4 regions of the Pantoea sp. USHLN298 genome follow, and region 4 is predicted to be linked to each of the others. Evidence: predicted binding sites of a transcription regulator. Region 4 holds the regulator's gene; each other region holds the start of a gene.
What was found. The regulator CRP, encoded in region 4, controls carbon source genes, mostly activating them, when cyclic AMP is high. The targets are predictions, from matches to a motif close to ATGTGANNNNNNTCACAT.

Region 1 (4,217 bases), on a different contig from region 4:
TCAGTTTTTACGGCCTCGACGCGCATCATCAGCCGATCAGTTATCAGGATCAAACCCTGCTGGCAACCGGCCCGGTGCAGGCGTTGCGGAGTAATCCAAAAACCCAGGTCTGGCGCAGTGAAGCGCTGCACCTTCGCTATCCGCAACTGGCGGCACTGAACCTCTATCCGCCGTTCAGCGACTACTGTCTGGTGCCGCTGCTGGCCTCGTCCGGCTTGCTGGGCGGGTGTGAGTTTATCCGCCAGCAGGCCGCCCCGTTCAGTGAGGAGGAGAAGAGCAGCCTGTATGAGCTCGCCACGCTGGCGGCGATTGCGGTCGGGCAGATTCAGCTGCGCGAAAACGCCTTACTGCAGCAATCCCTGCTGCGTCACGAGCGTGACGATTTTCGTATTCTGGTGGATATCACCAATGCGGTGCTGTCCAAATTAGATCTCGATGAGCTGACCGGCGAAATCGCCAAAACCATTCATCACTTCTTCCATATCAACGCCATCAGCATCGTGTTATGTGATGCCGGTCAGGAGAGCGAGCAGGCAAATGTTTACGCCACCCATTACCTGCAGGCCGATGTTGCGGAGCGAGAGCAATCGCGGATGACGCTGGCCGGCACGCTGGAGCAGCAGGTGATGAAAAGCGGCGAGATGCTGCTGACGCATCTGAAGCCAGAGGGAGAAACTGAAGAGCGAACGCTGTTCCATCTGCTGTGGCGCGATCAAACCAAAACGCTGTGCGTTCTGCCGCTACGCTTCGGGCATAAAACGCTGGGAGTGTTAAAGCTGGCGCGCTGTCAGCCCGATAATTTCAATTCCACCAACCTGCGGGTGCTGCAGCAGATCGCCGAGCGCATCGCCATCGCGGTGGATAATGCACTGGCCTATCAGGAAATCAAAAGCCTGAAAGAGAAGCTGCAGCATGAAAACCTCTATCTGACCGAGCAGATCAACAGCAACAATCCTGACTTCAGTGACATCGTCGGGCGCAGCCCCCGTATGTCAGCGGTGTTGAAACAGGTGGAGATCGTGGCGAAAAGCGACTGTTCGGTGCTGATCCTCGGTGAAACCGGCACCGGTAAAGAGCTGATCGCCCGGGCCATCCATAATCTCGGCGATCGCCGCGATCGTCGCATGGTAAAAATGAACTGTGCGGCAATGCCTGCCGGGCTGATGGAAAGCGATCTGTTTGGCCATGAGAAGGGCTCCTTTACTGGCGCAACGGCGCAAAGAATGGGGCGCTTTGAGCTGGCGGATCAGGGCACGCTGTTTCTCGATGAGGTCGGCGAGATCCCACTGGAGCTGCAACCGAAACTGCTGCGCATATTGCAGGAGCAGGAGTTTGAGCGGGTCGGCGGTAACAAACTGATCTCGGTGGATGTCCGCATGATCGCGGCCACAAACCGTGACCTGAAACAGATGGTCGCAGACAAAGAATTTCGCAGCGACCTCTATTACCGGCTGAACGTCTTCCCGATTGTTATTCCGCCGTTACGTGAACGTCCGGAAGATATCCCGCAGCTGGTGAAGTTTCTGACCTACAAAATCGCCAAACGCATGAAGCGGACGATCGACAGTATTCCGGCCGAAACACTGCGTTTGCTGAGCCGGATGCCGTGGCCTGGAAATGTACGGGAGCTGGAAAATGTCATTGAGCGTGCGGTACTGCTGACGCGTGGAACGGTGCTGGAGATGCCGTTTGAAGAGTTTAATCAGCCCCTGACATTCGCTGCACCGATCCTGCCATCCGGGGCGCCGCACTCCGCGCCCGTTTCCTCCCTGAGCGAAGAGGATGAACGTCAGCGAATTATTGCCATGCTGAAGGAGACGAACGGCGTCGTTGCCGGACCGCGCGGAGCCGCCGTGCGTCTGGGGCTGAAACGAACCACGCTGTTATCCAGAATGAAAAAAATGGGCATTGATGTGAACCCGTCATAGCGATAGCCGACGGCTGAACGTTTTTGCTGCTGAGCTGAATCTTGCTGCTTTCTTCCCCGCGTTATCCTCTCATCGGTGAAATTAAAAACGCGCGCGCCGGGCGTTTTTAATTCACCTCGCCGTGGCCTGTCGGGTGAAAAACGTGGCCGAACCGGAAAAAATGAGGCGGAAATCACAAATCTGTAACGACATCACCCGGCGATTAACGCGGCCGGTGAACCCTCAGCCTGATTCCCGTCGGTCAAAGCCTAACCCACTGATTTATTTAAGTTCTGTAAATCTCCGCCGCGGCTTTAATTTGTGATCCTACTCACAAATAATCCGGTTAATTAGCCGCTGTCAATCTCTTCACCAGAAATATACCGCGCGTAACTGTGATCTCCATTGCAAATAACAACCCCTTATCCCGGAACAATGAACGCCAGCACCAATTACGTCAGCGGGGTGAAAATGATGCGGATCGGAATGGTTATTAGCGGCGGCGATGTCAGCGGTATTAATAATTTTGTTTTCCAGCTCGGTCGTCTGGCTCAGGCGGAAATCGTGATATTCGATGGGGGTATTCCAGGCTTATTAGCGCATCAGCATCGTGATATTAGTCCGCGCGATCTGCTCGACTTTTCTATCGCCCCGATTCCGGTGATGCAATCGGGCCGGACGCAAAAAAAATTGTTGCGCAGCGAATATGAACTCATTGCCCGTCAATTGAAAAGTGCCCGCATTGATCTATTAATCATGGCGGGCGGGGATGGTTCATTGCAATTTCTGCATCATCTGTCGGAGTTCGGCGTGAATTGTTTTGGCGTCGGCATGACGATAGATAACGATGTCTTTGGCAGTGACTATACCCTCGGCTTTTCCACCGCCTGCGAGCAGGTCCTGAAGGAGGTGGCAAAACTGCGTAATACCGGACGTGCGCTGCCCGGACGGGTTTTTATGCTGGAGCTGCTCGGCGGCTATTGCGGCGAGCTAACTCTGCAGTCGGCCCTGAAATCCAACGCCGATTTTGCCCTGATCCCGGAGTGTCAGATCCCGCTGCCGCAGCTGGCCCAGCGTATCACTCAGCGGCTGGCGCAGCAGAACAGCGTGGTGATCCTCTGCTCAGAAGGTTACACCCGTGAATACTCGCCCGGTTTTCAGGGGGCGATCGATACCTTAATCAAACAGCTTGAACCGTTAATTGGTGTGCGTATCCGCAAAACCATTCTCGGTTACGGATTGCGTAATGGTGAACCGACCTGCGAGGAAATTTATCAGGGCACCATTATGGCCAGTGAAGTGGTGCGTTGTATTCAGTCGGGAATGCGTAATAAAGCCGTCATTATTAATGGCAGCAATAAACCGATTCCGATTGATTTAATAAGCATGCAAAAACGCCTGGTCGATACTGACGGGCATCATTACAAACTCGCTAAACAACTGAATATATTGTGAGGAGATAACCATGCTGAAAATTTTATGTGTTTGTGGCTGCGGATTAGGGTCCAGTTTTGCGATTGAGATGAGCGCAAAAGCGGTATTAAAAAAGCTGGAAATTGACGCGGATATTGACCACACCACCATTTCAGAAGCCAATGCGTTTAAATCAGACATGATTCTGACGCAAAAAGCCTTTGCCGATGTGTTAAATGCCGACGCCAGTCCGGAACAGATCAAACGGGTCATTATTCTTAATAAGCTCACCGATAAAGCGGAAATAGAGCAGAAGATTGTGGCCTTTTTAAAAGAACGCAACATGAAGGTCGCTGCCCATGAATAGTGTGATCGACTTCCTGGTAAAAGACTTATTAGGGCAGGCCTCGATTCTGATCGCCTTTATTGCCCTGATCGGTCTGTTGCTGCAAAAAAAATCGGCGGGCAAGGTGGTGGAAGGCACCTTTAAAACCCTGCTGGGCTTTTTAATTATGATGGCCGGGATCAATATCATCGTCGGCACGCTGACCTTCCTTAACACCATCTTTACCCACGGCTTCGGCATGCAGGGCTATATCACCGATGTGGCGGCAATTGCCGGGCTGGCGAACCGGGAACTGGGATCGGAAGTGGCGCTGACGCTGCTGGTGATTTTTATCGTCAATATCATCATCGCCCGCATTACGCCGTTTAAGTACATCTTCCTTACCGGCCAGGCGCTGCTGTGGATGGCGACGATTGGCGCAGTGATTGGCTACAAAGCCGGGCTGACCGGTCTGCCGCTGATCCTGACCGGCGGTATTTTTGGCGGGATTATGGCGGTGGTGATGCCTGCGCTGGCGCAGCCGGTGGTGCGGCGGATTACCGATTCCGATG
Region 2 (4,217 bases), on a different contig from region 4:
AACATCTGGATGGGTTTGTTTTTACCCAGAATGGCTGGGTACAGAGCTATGGCTCACGCTGCGTGAAACCGCCGGTGATCATCGGTGACGTCAGCCGGCCGGAAGCGATTACCGTTGAATGGGCGAAATATGCCCAGTCGCTGACCGACAAGCCGGTGAAAGGGATGCTGACCGGCCCGGTGACGATTCTGTGCTGGTCTTTCCCGCGCGAAGATGTGTCGCGTGAAACCATCGCGAAACAGATTGCGCTGGCGCTGCGTGATGAAGTCGCCGATCTGGAAAAAGCCGGTATTGGCATTATCCAGATTGATGAACCAGCGCTGCGCGAAGGGTTGCCGCTGCATCAGTCTGACTGGGCTGCCTATCTGAGCTGGGCGGTCGAGGCTTTCCGCCTGAATGCCGCGGTGGCGCGGGATGAAACCCAGATTCACACCCATATGTGTTACTGCGAGTTTAACGACATCATGGATTCTATCGCGGCGCTGGATGCGGATGTGATTACCATTGAAACCTCACGCTCCGACATGGATCTGCTGGCGTCGTTTGAACACTTTGACTATCCGAATGAAATCGGTCCGGGCGTCTACGATATTCATTCGCCTAACGTACCGAGCGTCGAGTGGATGGAAGCGCTGTTACGGAAAGCGGCGAAGCGGATTCCGGAAGCGCGTTTGTGGGTGAACCCGGACTGCGGATTGAAAACGCGCGGCTGGACCGAGACGCGGCAGGCGCTGGCAAACATGGTGACGGCGGCGAAGAAGCTGCGTGATGAAACAGCATAAAAACGGGTCAGAACGGCGAGGCTGATACGATATCGGGGCGCACAGCGCCCCTTTTTTTGCTTATTGCGATGCGACGCCATACTGCCTGAACCAGGCCAGCATCCGCGCCCAGCCATCACTGGCAGATTCAGCATGGTAGCTCGGACGGTAGTCAGCATTAAAGGCATGTCCGGCTTCGGGATAGACGATGATCTCCGCGGTGGCATTGGCCGCGTGCAGCGCCTGACGCATCTGCTCAACGCTCTCCAGCGGAATCCCCTCATCCTGGCCACCGTATAAACCTAACACCGGGGCGCTAAGATCGACGGCGACATCGATAGGATGCTTCTGCTGCTTCATGGTCCGATCGCCGGTCAGACGTCCATACCAGGCGACGGCCGCGCGCAGTTGCGGATTGTGCGCCGCATAGAGCCAGCTGATGCGGCCGCCCCAGCAGAACCCGGTAATGCCCATACGCCGGATATCGCCGCCGTTACGCGCCGCCCAGTTGGCCGCATGATCAAGATCGGACAGCACCTGTGTATCGGGCACTTTGCTCACCAGCTCGCTGAACAGGGTCGGGATATCGTGGTAATCGTTGGGATCGCCTTCGCGGAAGTAGAGTTCCGGAGCGATAGCCAGATAGCCTTCCAGCGCCAGACGGCGGCAGATATCACGGATGTGTTCATGGACGCCAAAGATCTCCTGCACCACCAGCACCACCGGTAACGGACCGTCGGCAGATTTCGGTCTGGCATAAAAGGCGGGCATATTTTCGCCCTGGCTTGGCACTGAGGTCTCACCGGCGTGAATCGCCGGACTGTCGGTAATAATGGTGGTAGAAGCGGTGGGCAGAACGGCAGGCGCAAAGGTCCCTGCCGCGGCTTTTTGTGTCATATTATCACTGGTTTTCATTATTCTCTCCGTGCAAGCAATGGCGCAATCACGTAACTATAGCCTGGCCGGACACCGTGCGAGCCAGACGTCGGGTAACAGAGTCAGCAGCGGACAATACCATCCACCTCTTTAACACTGAGATGAGGCCGACACAGCCCCGGCGAAGCCAATGTCAGCGAAACCGATGTGATATTGTGATAAACATCACATTGTTTTTGGTGATAAATGTAACTTTCATTTTCTTCGGTGAATGCTGTCACATATTTATCGGGCGTGCTGACGTAGAGTGACGCGCTACCTTCCCTTAACAGGAGTCTGAAATGACACAGTCTGACGTTTTCCATCTGGGCCTGACGAAAGCCGATCTGCAGGGCGCCACCCTGGCGATTGTGCCCGGCGATCCGGAGCGCGTGAAGAAGATTGCCGGACTGATGGAGGATGCCACGCATCTGGCCTCACACCGCGAATTTACCAGCTGGCTGGCTAAGCTGGACGGCAAACCGGTGGTGGTCTGCTCAACCGGCATCGGCGGCCCTTCCACCTCTATTGCGGTTGAAGAGCTGGCGCAGCTTGGCGTACGCACCTTCCTGCGCGTGGGCACCACCGGCGCTATCCAGCCGCACATCAACGTTGGCGATGTGCTGGTGACCACCGGGTCAGTGCGTCTTGACGGCGCCAGCCTGCATTTCGCGCCGATGGAGTTCCCGGCCGTGGCCGACTTTGCCTGTACCACGGCGCTGGTGGCCGCAGCAGAAGCCTGTGGCGCGAAGACTCATATCGGCATCACCGCCTCTTCTGACACGTTCTATCCAGGCCAGGAGCGCTACGACACCTTCTCCGGGCGAGTGGTGAATCGCTTCCAGGGATCGATGAAAGAGTGGCAGGAGATGGGCGTCCTCAACTATGAGATGGAATCCGCTACACTGTTAACCATGTGCGCCAGCCAGGGGCTGCGAGCCGGCATGGTGGCGGGCGTGATCGTTAACCGTACCCAGAAAGAGATCCCGGATGCGGTGACGATGAAACAGACCGAAAGCGATGCGGTAAAAATTGTGGTTGAAGCGGCTCGCCGCTTGTTATAACCCTTACTGTCAGGCAGCAGGTTAACGGCCGGACATAAGGCCAGCCTGCTGCCGGATAGCCCCGGCGCAGCCTTTCAACGGAAGCTGAGAGTGCCTGATGCGCAAGACTATTCCCGTTCGTCGTCCCGCCGTTAACCTGAATCCCGTTGCGCTCAATGCCCGTCTTGAGAGCAGTGCCGCACAGTTTCGCGCCGCCATGCAGCAGGGTGATTATGCGCAGGCAGCCCGCTACTGCGAAGAGGTGCTGCGCTATCAGCCCCATCAGATGCAGGTACTCAGCGACTACGCGCTCTGTCTGATGCGTCTCGGTCAGCATCACAAAGCCTACAAAACCTACCAGAAAATTTACCAGTCGCCACCGGCGGTGCGCGCTACCGCGTCAGACACCTGGCTGGATGGCCTGACCGAAGTGTGTGGCTGGCTGGATAAGCAGGATGAGGTGACGCGTTACGGCCTGGAATCGTTGCAGCAATCGGACGCCCGTTTCCGGCAGGGCGCGCGGGTTGCGTTTCCCGCTGCGCAGCCCGAGCCGATCGACCTCAGCCAGCCGCAGCAGAATGTGATCGCCTTCAGCCTGTATGGTGACCAGCCGCGTTACTGCGAAACCCTGATTAAAAACGTTGAGGTGGCGCCTGAGCTCTATCCGGGCTGGGTGTGTCGCATCTATCTGGATGACAGCGTGCCGCAGCATGTCTGGCAACGGCTCGATCAACCGCACGTTCAGCGGATCGATATGTCCCACGAAAAAACGTTGTTCCCGACGCTGTGGCGCTTTCTGGTGATGGACGATCCCGGCGTGAAACGCTTTATCGTCCGCGATGCCGACTCGTTGCTCTCCGAGCGCGAGGTGGCGGCGGTCAACGCCTGGCTGGCGTCGCCTTACTGGTTCCATCATATGCGCGACTACTTCTCCCATACCGAACTGCTGCTGGCCGGCATGTGGGGCGGCTGTCACGGTGTTTTTCGTCAGGTCGAACAGACCATGCGCGAATTTATTGCGCAATACCGCGGCAGCGAACGCTTTACCGATCAGTCTTTCCTCAAGACGGCGCTGTGGCCAACGGTGCGTGAAAGTGTTCTCAACCATGATGAACTGTTTCATTTTCATCAGGCGCAGCCGTGGCCAGCACATCCGCCAGTGCGCTGGCAGATGCCCCGATTTCACGTCGGCAGTAATGTCGGCTTTGCCAGCCTCACCGGTCAATCCCATGCCGCCGACGGTGCCCGTCAGCAGATAGAAATGAGCGGTGACGGCAAAAGCTGGCACTACCCGGCTCAGGTGAAAAATGGCCAATGGCTGCTGCCGATGCCCTATTTCCTGATTGATGAGTGGCAGGCCGGAAAGCTGACGGTGACCGTGCGCTAAGTGGTTGAGGGCATGTAAATATATCTGGACATTCATACAGTGCGACTCTACCTTTTCCCTCAGCAGCTTGAGTCGCGGGGAAATCATGGATCAGCACATCATTATCAGCGT
Region 3 (4,217 bases), on a different contig from region 4:
GCTGAAAGCAGTCTGTTTAGTCGGGTTGTCGTTCGCGTTGTAGCGAATGACGTTGGCGATTAACAGCGAGTTAGCCAGGCCGTGCGGGATATGGAACTCTGAACCCAGTTTATGCGCCATGGAGTGACAAACCCCAAGGAAGGCGTTGGCAAAGGCGATACCGGCGATGGTGGCTGCATTGTGCACACGTTCACGCGCTACCGGATTTTTCGCACCTTCAGCATAGCTGGCGGGCAGATTCTCTTTTAGTAATTTGAGTGCCTGCAACGCCTGACCGTCAGAGTATTCATTCGCCAGCACTGAAACATAGGCTTCCAGAGCGTGAGTAACCGCATCCAGACCGCCGAAGGCGCAGAGCGAACGCGGCATATCCATCACCAGGTTGGCATCGACAATCGCCATATCCGGGGTTAATGCATAGTCAGCCAGCGGGTATTTCTGGCCGGTAGCATCATCGGTCACGACCGCAAACGGCGTCACTTCTGAACCGGTACCGGAGGTAGTGGTAATCGCTACCATGCGCGCTTTCACGCCCATTTTCGGGAATTTGTAGATACGTTTACGGATATCCATGAAACGTAACGCCAGCTCTTCAAAATGCGTTTCCGGATGCTCGTACATCACCCACATGATTTTCGCCGCATCCATCGGTGAACCGCCGCCCAGCGCGATAATCACGTCAGGTTTGAAGCTATTCATCTGCTCTGCGCCTTTACGCACGATGCTCAGCGTCGGGTCAGCTTCCACTTCAAAGAACACTTCTGTCTCAACGCCGTGCGCTTTCAGTACGCGGATCACCTGGTCTGCATAGCCGTTGTTGAACAGGAAGCGGTCAGTGACGATGAACGCACGTTTGGCGCCATCCGTAGCCACCTCTTCCAGCGCAATTGGCAGAGAGCCCCGACGGAAGTAGATGGATTTAGGAAGTTTATGCCACAACATATTCTCAGCTCGCTTGGCGACAGTTTTGGTATTGATCAGATGTTTCGGACCGACGTTTTCAGAGATGGAGTTACCGCCCCATGAACCACAACCCAGCGTCAGAGAAGGTGCCAGTTTAAAGTTGTAGAGGTCGCCGATACCGCCCTGAGAAGCCGGGGTATTGATCAGGATACGTGCGGTCTTCATTTTGTCGCCGAAATAGTGCACGCGCTCAGTCTGGTTGTCCTGGTCAGTATAGAGACAGGAGGTGTGACCGATGCCGCCCATCGCCACCAGTTTTTCCGCTTTATTAACCGCGTCGTGGAAATCTTTCGCCCGATACATCGCAAGCGTCGGTGACAGTTTTTCGTGGGCAAAAGGCTCAGACTCGTCCACCAGCTGCACTTCACCAATCAGAATCTTGGTGCTCGGAGGAACGGTAATGCCCGCCATCTCAGCAATTTTAAACGCTGGCTGACCGACGATGGCGGCATTCAGACCACCGTTTTTCAGAATGATGTTCTGCACTGCACTTAACTCAGCACCCTGCAGCATATAGCCGCCGTGACTGGCAAAGCGTTCACGCACCGCATCATAGGCCGAATCAACCACAATCACTGACTGCTCAGAGGCGCAGATCACACCGTTATCGAAGGTTTTCGACATCAGGATAGAGGCGACAGCGCGTTTCACATCGGCTGTTTCATCAATCACTACAGGTGTATTACCGGCACCGACACCGATGGCAGGTTTACCGGAGCTGTAAGCCGCCTTCACCATGCCTGGACCACCGGTTGCCAGAATCAGGTTGATGTCAGGGTGATGCATTAACTGATTAGAGAGCTCAACTGAAGGGGCATCAATCCAGCCGATAATATCTTTAGGTGCGCCGGCCGCGATGGCTGCCTGCAACACGATATCCGCCGCTTTATTGGTGGCGTCTTTGGCACGAGGATGGGGTGAAAAGATAATGCCGTTACGGGTTTTGAGGCTGATCAGGGCTTTAAAAATGGCGGTGGAAGTGGGGTTAGTGGTCGGAACGATACCGCAGATCAAACCAATAGGCTCAGCGATAGTGATGGTACCGAAGGTGTCGTCGGTGGCTAACACACCGCAGGTTTTTTCATCTTTGTAAGCGTTATAGATATATTCAGAAGCAAAATGATTTTTGATCACCTTATCTTCGACGATGCCCATGCCGGATTCGGCAACGGCCATTTTAGCAAGGGGAATTCGGGCATCTGCGGCGGCAAGCGCGGCAGCACGGAAAATGGCGTCAACCTGTTGTTGGGAAAAGTTGGCGTATTCACGCTGTGCTTTTTTTACACGTTCAACCAGTGCATTAAGTTCAGCGACATTAGTAACGGCCATGGTGTTCTCCTGAAGGAAGTTAAACTTTTTTAGTAAACAATCCTGCGTCCTGAGTATAGTCCCGCCTGGCTAGCGCGTCGGATTGGGCCAGAACGCCCGGATTTTCAACTGTTTACTAAACTAGTCTGCTCTCACAGCAGCGATGATGAACATCGATACCGTTAATACTTCCGTTGCGAAAAGATTACCTGGTTTGAGGTAGGGCAATTTTGATGCAGATCAATTTAAACCCAAGCTGACACCTTTCAGCCGCACTTTTCAGCGCCTGCTTGCTAAAACCGGTTACGCCTCTGGGCAGCTGGCTTGCAGCGGCTAAAACCAGCAGCTTTTTATTGTCTGGTAAAATGCGCTAAAACGCAGGGCGATTGGCAGAATAAATAGCTGTCTGCACATCTGGCATCAGGGCGCGTTTTCACTTACATTAGGCGCGTTTTCCTCCCCCGTGGTACGGAGTCTGTCGTGAACCCTGCGCTATTAGATTTATCAGGCTATATAAAATTTTTTGTCGGTCTCTTTGCGCTGGTTAACCCGGTAGGGATTATTCCGGTCTTTATCAGCATGACCCGCTATCAGGGCGTAACTGAGCGTAATAAAACCAATCTGACGGCTAACCTCGCGGTGGCGATCATTCTGTGGACATCGCTGTTTCTCGGCGATGGGATTTTGCATATTTTCGGCATCTCGATTGACTCGTTCCGCATCGCTGGCGGCATCCTGGTGGTCACTATTGCCATGTCGATGATCAGCGGCAAGCTGGGTGAAGATAAGCAGAATAAGCAGGAAAAATCAGAAACCGCGATTCGCGAAAGCGTTGGGGTGGTCCCGCTGGCGCTGCCACTGATGGCCGGACCGGGTGCCATCAGTTCGACCATCGTCTGGAGTACCCGCTACCACAGCTGGCTCAATCTGCTCGGGTTCAGCCTGGCGATTGCGTTGTTTGCCTTTTGCTGCTGGCTCCTGTTCCGTGCCGCGCCATTGATGGTTCGGGTACTGGGTCAGACCGGTATCAACGTCATCACCCGTATTATGGGGCTGTTGCTGATGGCGCTGGGTATTGAGTTTGTGGTCACCGGGATGAAAGCCATTTTCCCCGGTTTGCTGAATTAACAGGTTACTTATTTCAGCGGGCGAAATGAAAATGTGACGCATTATGGTGCAAACTCCGGTTTTATTGCACCATAATAAAGCAATTATTCATCCGGCTTAATAGATTCAGCCGATTATCACTTTCATTACTGGCCGACGCAATTCTCACCGCTGATGCGATTAAAATGTCATGATTTTCACATGATAATCTTCTTAATATTTACCGCTTAGCCTGACAAATCACGCCCGTTATGCTGACGGGCGTGCATTGATCGCGACTCTTTGCACTGCCTCCGAATAAGTACCAGAATGGCGCATTAACGCCGCCGTCTGCGCCTGCTAACAGAGTTTTTTATCTAAAATCTCTATTTTTCAAATCGATAAGATATTTTCTAGTTGAAAATTAACACTTCCGCTTCCAGAAAACTCATGATAAAAGAGAATTAGTTAACATTTTAGCTATTTTGCTTTGGCGCCCATTAACGGCTTCTGATAATTTTTGACGCAACGTAAAAATTTTCACCGAAAGCCCAAAGTGAGAACGCTTTTTGCTTAAGCCTATCGGGATACTTAATAAAAGGTTGGCGCTTTCGCATGACTGGGATGAAAAAATTGCAGCAGCAACGGTCAAAAATTGCATTAACGTTGTTAATCGCCTTTTCACCGGCTTACGCCGCTACGGTGCCGTCCGGAACCCCTCTGGCACCGCAGCAGCAGATCGTGATCAATAACGGCACTGAGGTTGCGTCACTTGATCCCCATAAAACCGAAGGCGTGCCCGAATCCAATATCATTCTTAACCTGCTCGATGGGTTAGTGAATACCGATAACAGCGGCAA
Region 4 (4,217 bases):
ATATTCCAGCCGCTGCTGGCAACGTTGCAGCGCAATTTCGCACGACTGCAGATAGCGCTCCGCCAGCGTGGCGGTCAGCATGGTATGTTCCCGCGCCAGTATCGTCATCGCATTGATGTGCTCAACAATGAACTGGCTATGGGTGACCCACAGCCGCATATCCTTGAGATACTGGGCGTTAAAAGCCGGTTCCTGCATCGCCTGGTTCAGGGAGTTAAACAGCGCATTGTGCGCCTGATTAACCCGTACCCGCTGATAAGCGAGCTTCTCCGGCGACTGTTCCGCGCCCAGCAGCAGCCGCAGCGCATCCTGGTAAGTTTCCAGCGCGTCATGGGCGTTCTGTCGCAGCAAGCCGCTCTGCCACTGCGGCCAGAGCCACAGCATCCCGCCGAAGGCGATCAGGCAGCCCATCAGGGTATCCATCAGGCGCGGCAGCAGGAACTGCGCGCCATTCAGCGACAGCAGTTGCAGCGAGTAGACCGCCGTCACCGTGAAGCCAATCATCGACCAGCCGTAAAACTGGCGGGTAAAGCGGTAGCTGATAAAAGTGATCACCAGCATGATCATCAGCACCAGCGACTCCGGTACCGCGAGACGTAAGGTGGCGGCGGCAATCACCAGTCCGACAAAAGTGCCCAGCGCCCGGTGCTGAATACGAACCCGGGTGGCGCTATAGCCGTTCTGGCTGACGAACATAATGGTCATCAGAATCCAGTAGGGCTTCGGAATATTGAAAAACAGCGCCAGCGCACTGCCCAGCATCAGCATCACGGCAAAACGACCGGCGGTGCGCAGTGCAGACGAACGCCAGGAAAGATAACTGCGCAGCGCCGGCAGCAGCGGCAGACGGCGCTGGCGATCGGCCATCAGGTCACGCTGATAGAGCGGCTTTTGCGTACGCAGCACCCGCGCGATGCGGTTAAAGTGATAAAGACAGAAATTTCCCACCGGATTATCAGGATGCTGGCGGGCAATTTTTTCCAGCGCGCCGAGCTGCTTCTCCATGCCAAACCGATCGGGCAACTGGTGATAGAGAATGTTATCCGCCAGCACCCGTAAGCGGGCCGAGATGGTCTGGGCATTCCAGCGGATCACCGCTTCCGCATGGCTCTGCTCCACCAGTTTCTGCACCTCTTCCGGCTGATGCAGGCTGACCGAGATATGTTCCTGCAGATCCAGCGCCACCTGAAAAGCACGGGTCAGCCGCTTATGGCTGTGATCCCGACTGGCAGACAGCATGTGCATCTGCTGGTAACAGGTGGTGATCAGATCGACCACTTTTTGCTGACGCGCCAGCAGCGGCGGCAGGGCCTTTTCCGGATCGGTCAGCTGGGTCAGCAGGGTATATTTGGCGTCGCAATAGTTGGCCAGCTCACGGTAGATCAGGCTCAGGCTTTCGCGCATCGGCTGCTCTTTCCACAGCCAGAACCAGAACCAGTTAAACAGCCCGTACCACAGCGTGCCGCCGATATAGAGCAGCGGCGGTACGTAGATCGGCATACGGCCAATCAGACTCAGCGTGAAGATGGCGGCGATCAGCGAGCCCGGCAACAGACGGCCGTGCAACGGGCTAATTTCACCGGTGACGCCCAGCAGCAGCGGCATCGCGAACAGAATCAGCGGCAAAGGAATCGCGTGCAGCGTCAGCCACTGAATCAGAAAACTGCCGAGCGCAAACAGGCTGCCGCCAACAATCAGGCGTTTGAAGAAACGTTTATGCGGGGTATCCAGACCGGCGATATTGCAACAGGCGGGGACTAACGAGAACAGCAGACCTTTTTGCAGGTCGCCAGCCAGCCAGCCCAGCGCCACTGGCAGACAGAGCACCAGCGTTTGCCGCAAGGCATAATTGACTTCAGGATGGTAAATAATTCGACGCCACATCGGCCCAACACAAACAATAACGGCGCGATGTTGCCATCACGCCGTGGGTGACAGGAATTAGCGGGTGCCGTAAACGACGATGGTTTTGCCGTGTGCGGAGATCAGGTTCTGATCTTCCAGCATCTTCAAAATACGGCCCACGGTTTCACGTGAGCAACCAACGATTTGGCCAATTTCCTGACGAGTAATTTTAATTTGCATGCCGTCGGGATGCGTCATGGCGTCTGGCTGCTTCGCCAGGTTAAGCAGAGTCTGAGCAATGCGTCCGGTGACGTCGAGGAAAGCGAGGTTACCCACTTTTTCAGACGTAACCTGCAGGCGACGCGCCATCTGCGACGAGAGTCGCATCAGGATATCGGGGTTAACCTGGATCAGCTGACGGAATTTCTTGTAGGAAATCTCCGCCACTTCGCACGCGGTTTTCGCACGTACCCAGGCGCTGCGCTCCTGACCTTCTTCGAACAGGCCAAGCTCGCCAATAAAATCGCCCTGATTCAGGTAAGAAAGAATCATCTCTTTGCCTTCTTCATCTTTAATCAGAACCGCGACGGAACCTTTCACGATGTAGTAAAGCGTTTCTGCTTTTTCACCTTGGTGAATCAGCGTACTTTTGGATGGATACTTGTGAATATGGCAATGGGACAGGAACCATTCGAGTGTAGGGTCTGTTTGCGGTTTGCCGAGAACCATTCGCTATTATCCTCTGTTGTAATCGTGCCCAAAATACAGGGGGCAGTTTTCCCTGTCAGGCGATGAAAGCTTCAAGCGTTTCCCTTACAGGAAATTATTCGGGCTGCATTCGGCGCAGTGCGCATCATTCTTCCCGGCTTCGCCATCGGGTGACGAAAAATATTTTCAGCACTGTTTGTAGCACAGCTTTTGCCGACTGTCTTCTGTTGTCTCGCTTCAGCTAACAGCGGATTTCTCTGGATTGCTGTTTACCAGGCGAAAGCGTACTCTGACGGCAAAACCGCATATTCTGGAGCGAAAATCATGCAGGCAAGAGTGAAATGGGTAGAAGGGCTGACATTCCTCGGTGAGTCGTCGTCCGGCCATCAGGTATTAATGGATGGCAATTCGGGTGATAAAGCGCCCAGCCCAATGGAGATGGTGCTGATGGCGGCGGGCGGATGTAGCGCCATCGACGTGGTTTCAATTCTGCAAAAAGGCCGCAACGATGTGGCTGATTGTGAAGTGAAACTGACCTCAGAACGTCGTGAAGAGGCGCCGCGAATCTTTACGCACATCAACCTGCACTTTATCGTTAGCGGCAAAGCGCTCCAGGATAAAGCGGTCTCACGCGCGGTGGATCTTTCTGCAGAAAAATATTGCTCGGTTGCCATCATGCTGGGCAAAGGCGTCACCATTACCCACAGCTATGAAGTGATCGAACGCTGATCTCTGCGGGGGCCGCTCTGCGGCCTCTTATTCTATTCGCTTGCCTTCCACCAGTCGCTTCACCAGTGGTCCCATGATCAACTCCATCGCCAGCCCCATCTTTCCGCCCGGCACCACCAGCGTATTAATGTGCGAGATAAACGATCCCTGCAGCATCGCCAGCAGGTAAGGGAAGTCGATATCGTCCAGCGCCTGGAAGTGGATCACCACGAAACTCTCATCCAGTGACGGAATAGCACGGGCGGCAAACGGGTTCGAGGTATCCACCGTCGGCACGCGCTGGAAGTTAAGGTGAGTGCGCGAGAACTGCGGCGTAATGAAGTTGATGTAATCTTCCATCGAGCGCACCACCGAGTCCATCACCGCTTCCCGCGAATGGCCGCGTTCGCTGGTGTCACGCACCAGCTTCTGAATCCACTCCAGGTTGACAATCGGTACCACGCCGACCAGTAAATCGACATGCTCAGCCACGTTATGCTGGGCGGTCACCACGCCGCCGTGCAGTCCTTCGTAAAACAGAATATCGGTGTTTTGCGGCAGCGGTTGCCACGGCGTAAAGGTGCCCGGCACCTGATTCCACGGAACGGCTTCGTCATAGGTATGCAGGTATTTACGCGACTGGCCCTCACCGTTGAGCCCATACTGTTTAAAGCTCTGCTCCAGCAGGCCAAAGTCATTGGCTTCCGGACCGAAGTAACTGACATGACGGCCCAGATCGCGCGCTTTGCGGATCGCCATATCCATTTCCGGCCGGGTGAAGCGGTGAAAACTGTCGCCTTCCAGTTCGGCAGCGTGCAGATCGAGCTGCTGAAAGATTTTACGGAACGCGAGGCTGGTGGTGGTGGTTCCCGCGCCGCTGGAACCGGTGACGGCAATTATCGGATGGCGTGCAGACATAAAAAAGCTCCCTGTGAGGTCGGGCCATGGGCATTGTT

Region 1: the regulator CRP is predicted to act here: its motif matches at 2,227-2,244, upstream of WFK59_RS05200 (6-phosphofructokinase).
Region 2: the regulator CRP is predicted to act here: its motif matches at 1,851-1,868, upstream of udp (uridine phosphorylase).
Region 3: the regulator CRP is predicted to act here: its motif matches at 2,500-2,517, upstream of adhE (bifunctional acetaldehyde-CoA/alcohol dehydrogenase).

Annotation. Positions count from the first base shown of each region.
Region 1 is NZ_JBBCRO010000002.1:117,358-121,574, forward strand. Features, by position in the region: gene flhA (formate hydrogenlyase transcriptional activator FlhA) at 1-1,928, shown strand, start outside; gene WFK59_RS05200 (6-phosphofructokinase) at 2,382-3,362, shown strand; gene WFK59_RS05205 (PTS sugar transporter subunit IIB) at 3,373-3,687, shown strand; gene WFK59_RS05210 (PTS sugar transporter subunit IIC) at 3,680-4,217, shown strand, end outside.
Region 2 is NZ_JBBCRO010000008.1:18,816-23,032, reverse strand. Features, by position in the region: gene metE (5-methyltetrahydropteroyltriglutamate--homocysteine S-methyltransferase) at 1-782, shown strand, start outside; gene WFK59_RS19360 (dienelactone hydrolase family protein) at 843-1,676, opposite strand; gene udp (uridine phosphorylase) at 1,979-2,740, shown strand; gene WFK59_RS19350 (tetratricopeptide repeat protein) at 2,838-4,106, shown strand; gene rmuC (DNA recombination protein RmuC) at 4,192-4,217, shown strand, end outside.
Region 3 is NZ_JBBCRO010000002.1:367,598-371,814, reverse strand. Features, by position in the region: gene adhE (bifunctional acetaldehyde-CoA/alcohol dehydrogenase) at 1-2,292, opposite strand, end outside; gene WFK59_RS06365 (YchE family NAAT transporter) at 2,752-3,399, shown strand; gene WFK59_RS06360 (ABC transporter substrate-binding protein) at 3,982-4,217, shown strand, end outside.
Region 4 is NZ_JBBCRO010000007.1:48,203-52,419, reverse strand. Features, by position in the region: gene WFK59_RS18225 (YccS/YhfK family putative transporter) at 1-1,884, opposite strand, end outside; gene crp (cAMP-activated global transcriptional regulator CRP) at 1,942-2,574, opposite strand; gene WFK59_RS18215 (OsmC family protein) at 2,878-3,282, shown strand; gene WFK59_RS18210 (phosphoribulokinase) at 3,310-4,179, opposite strand.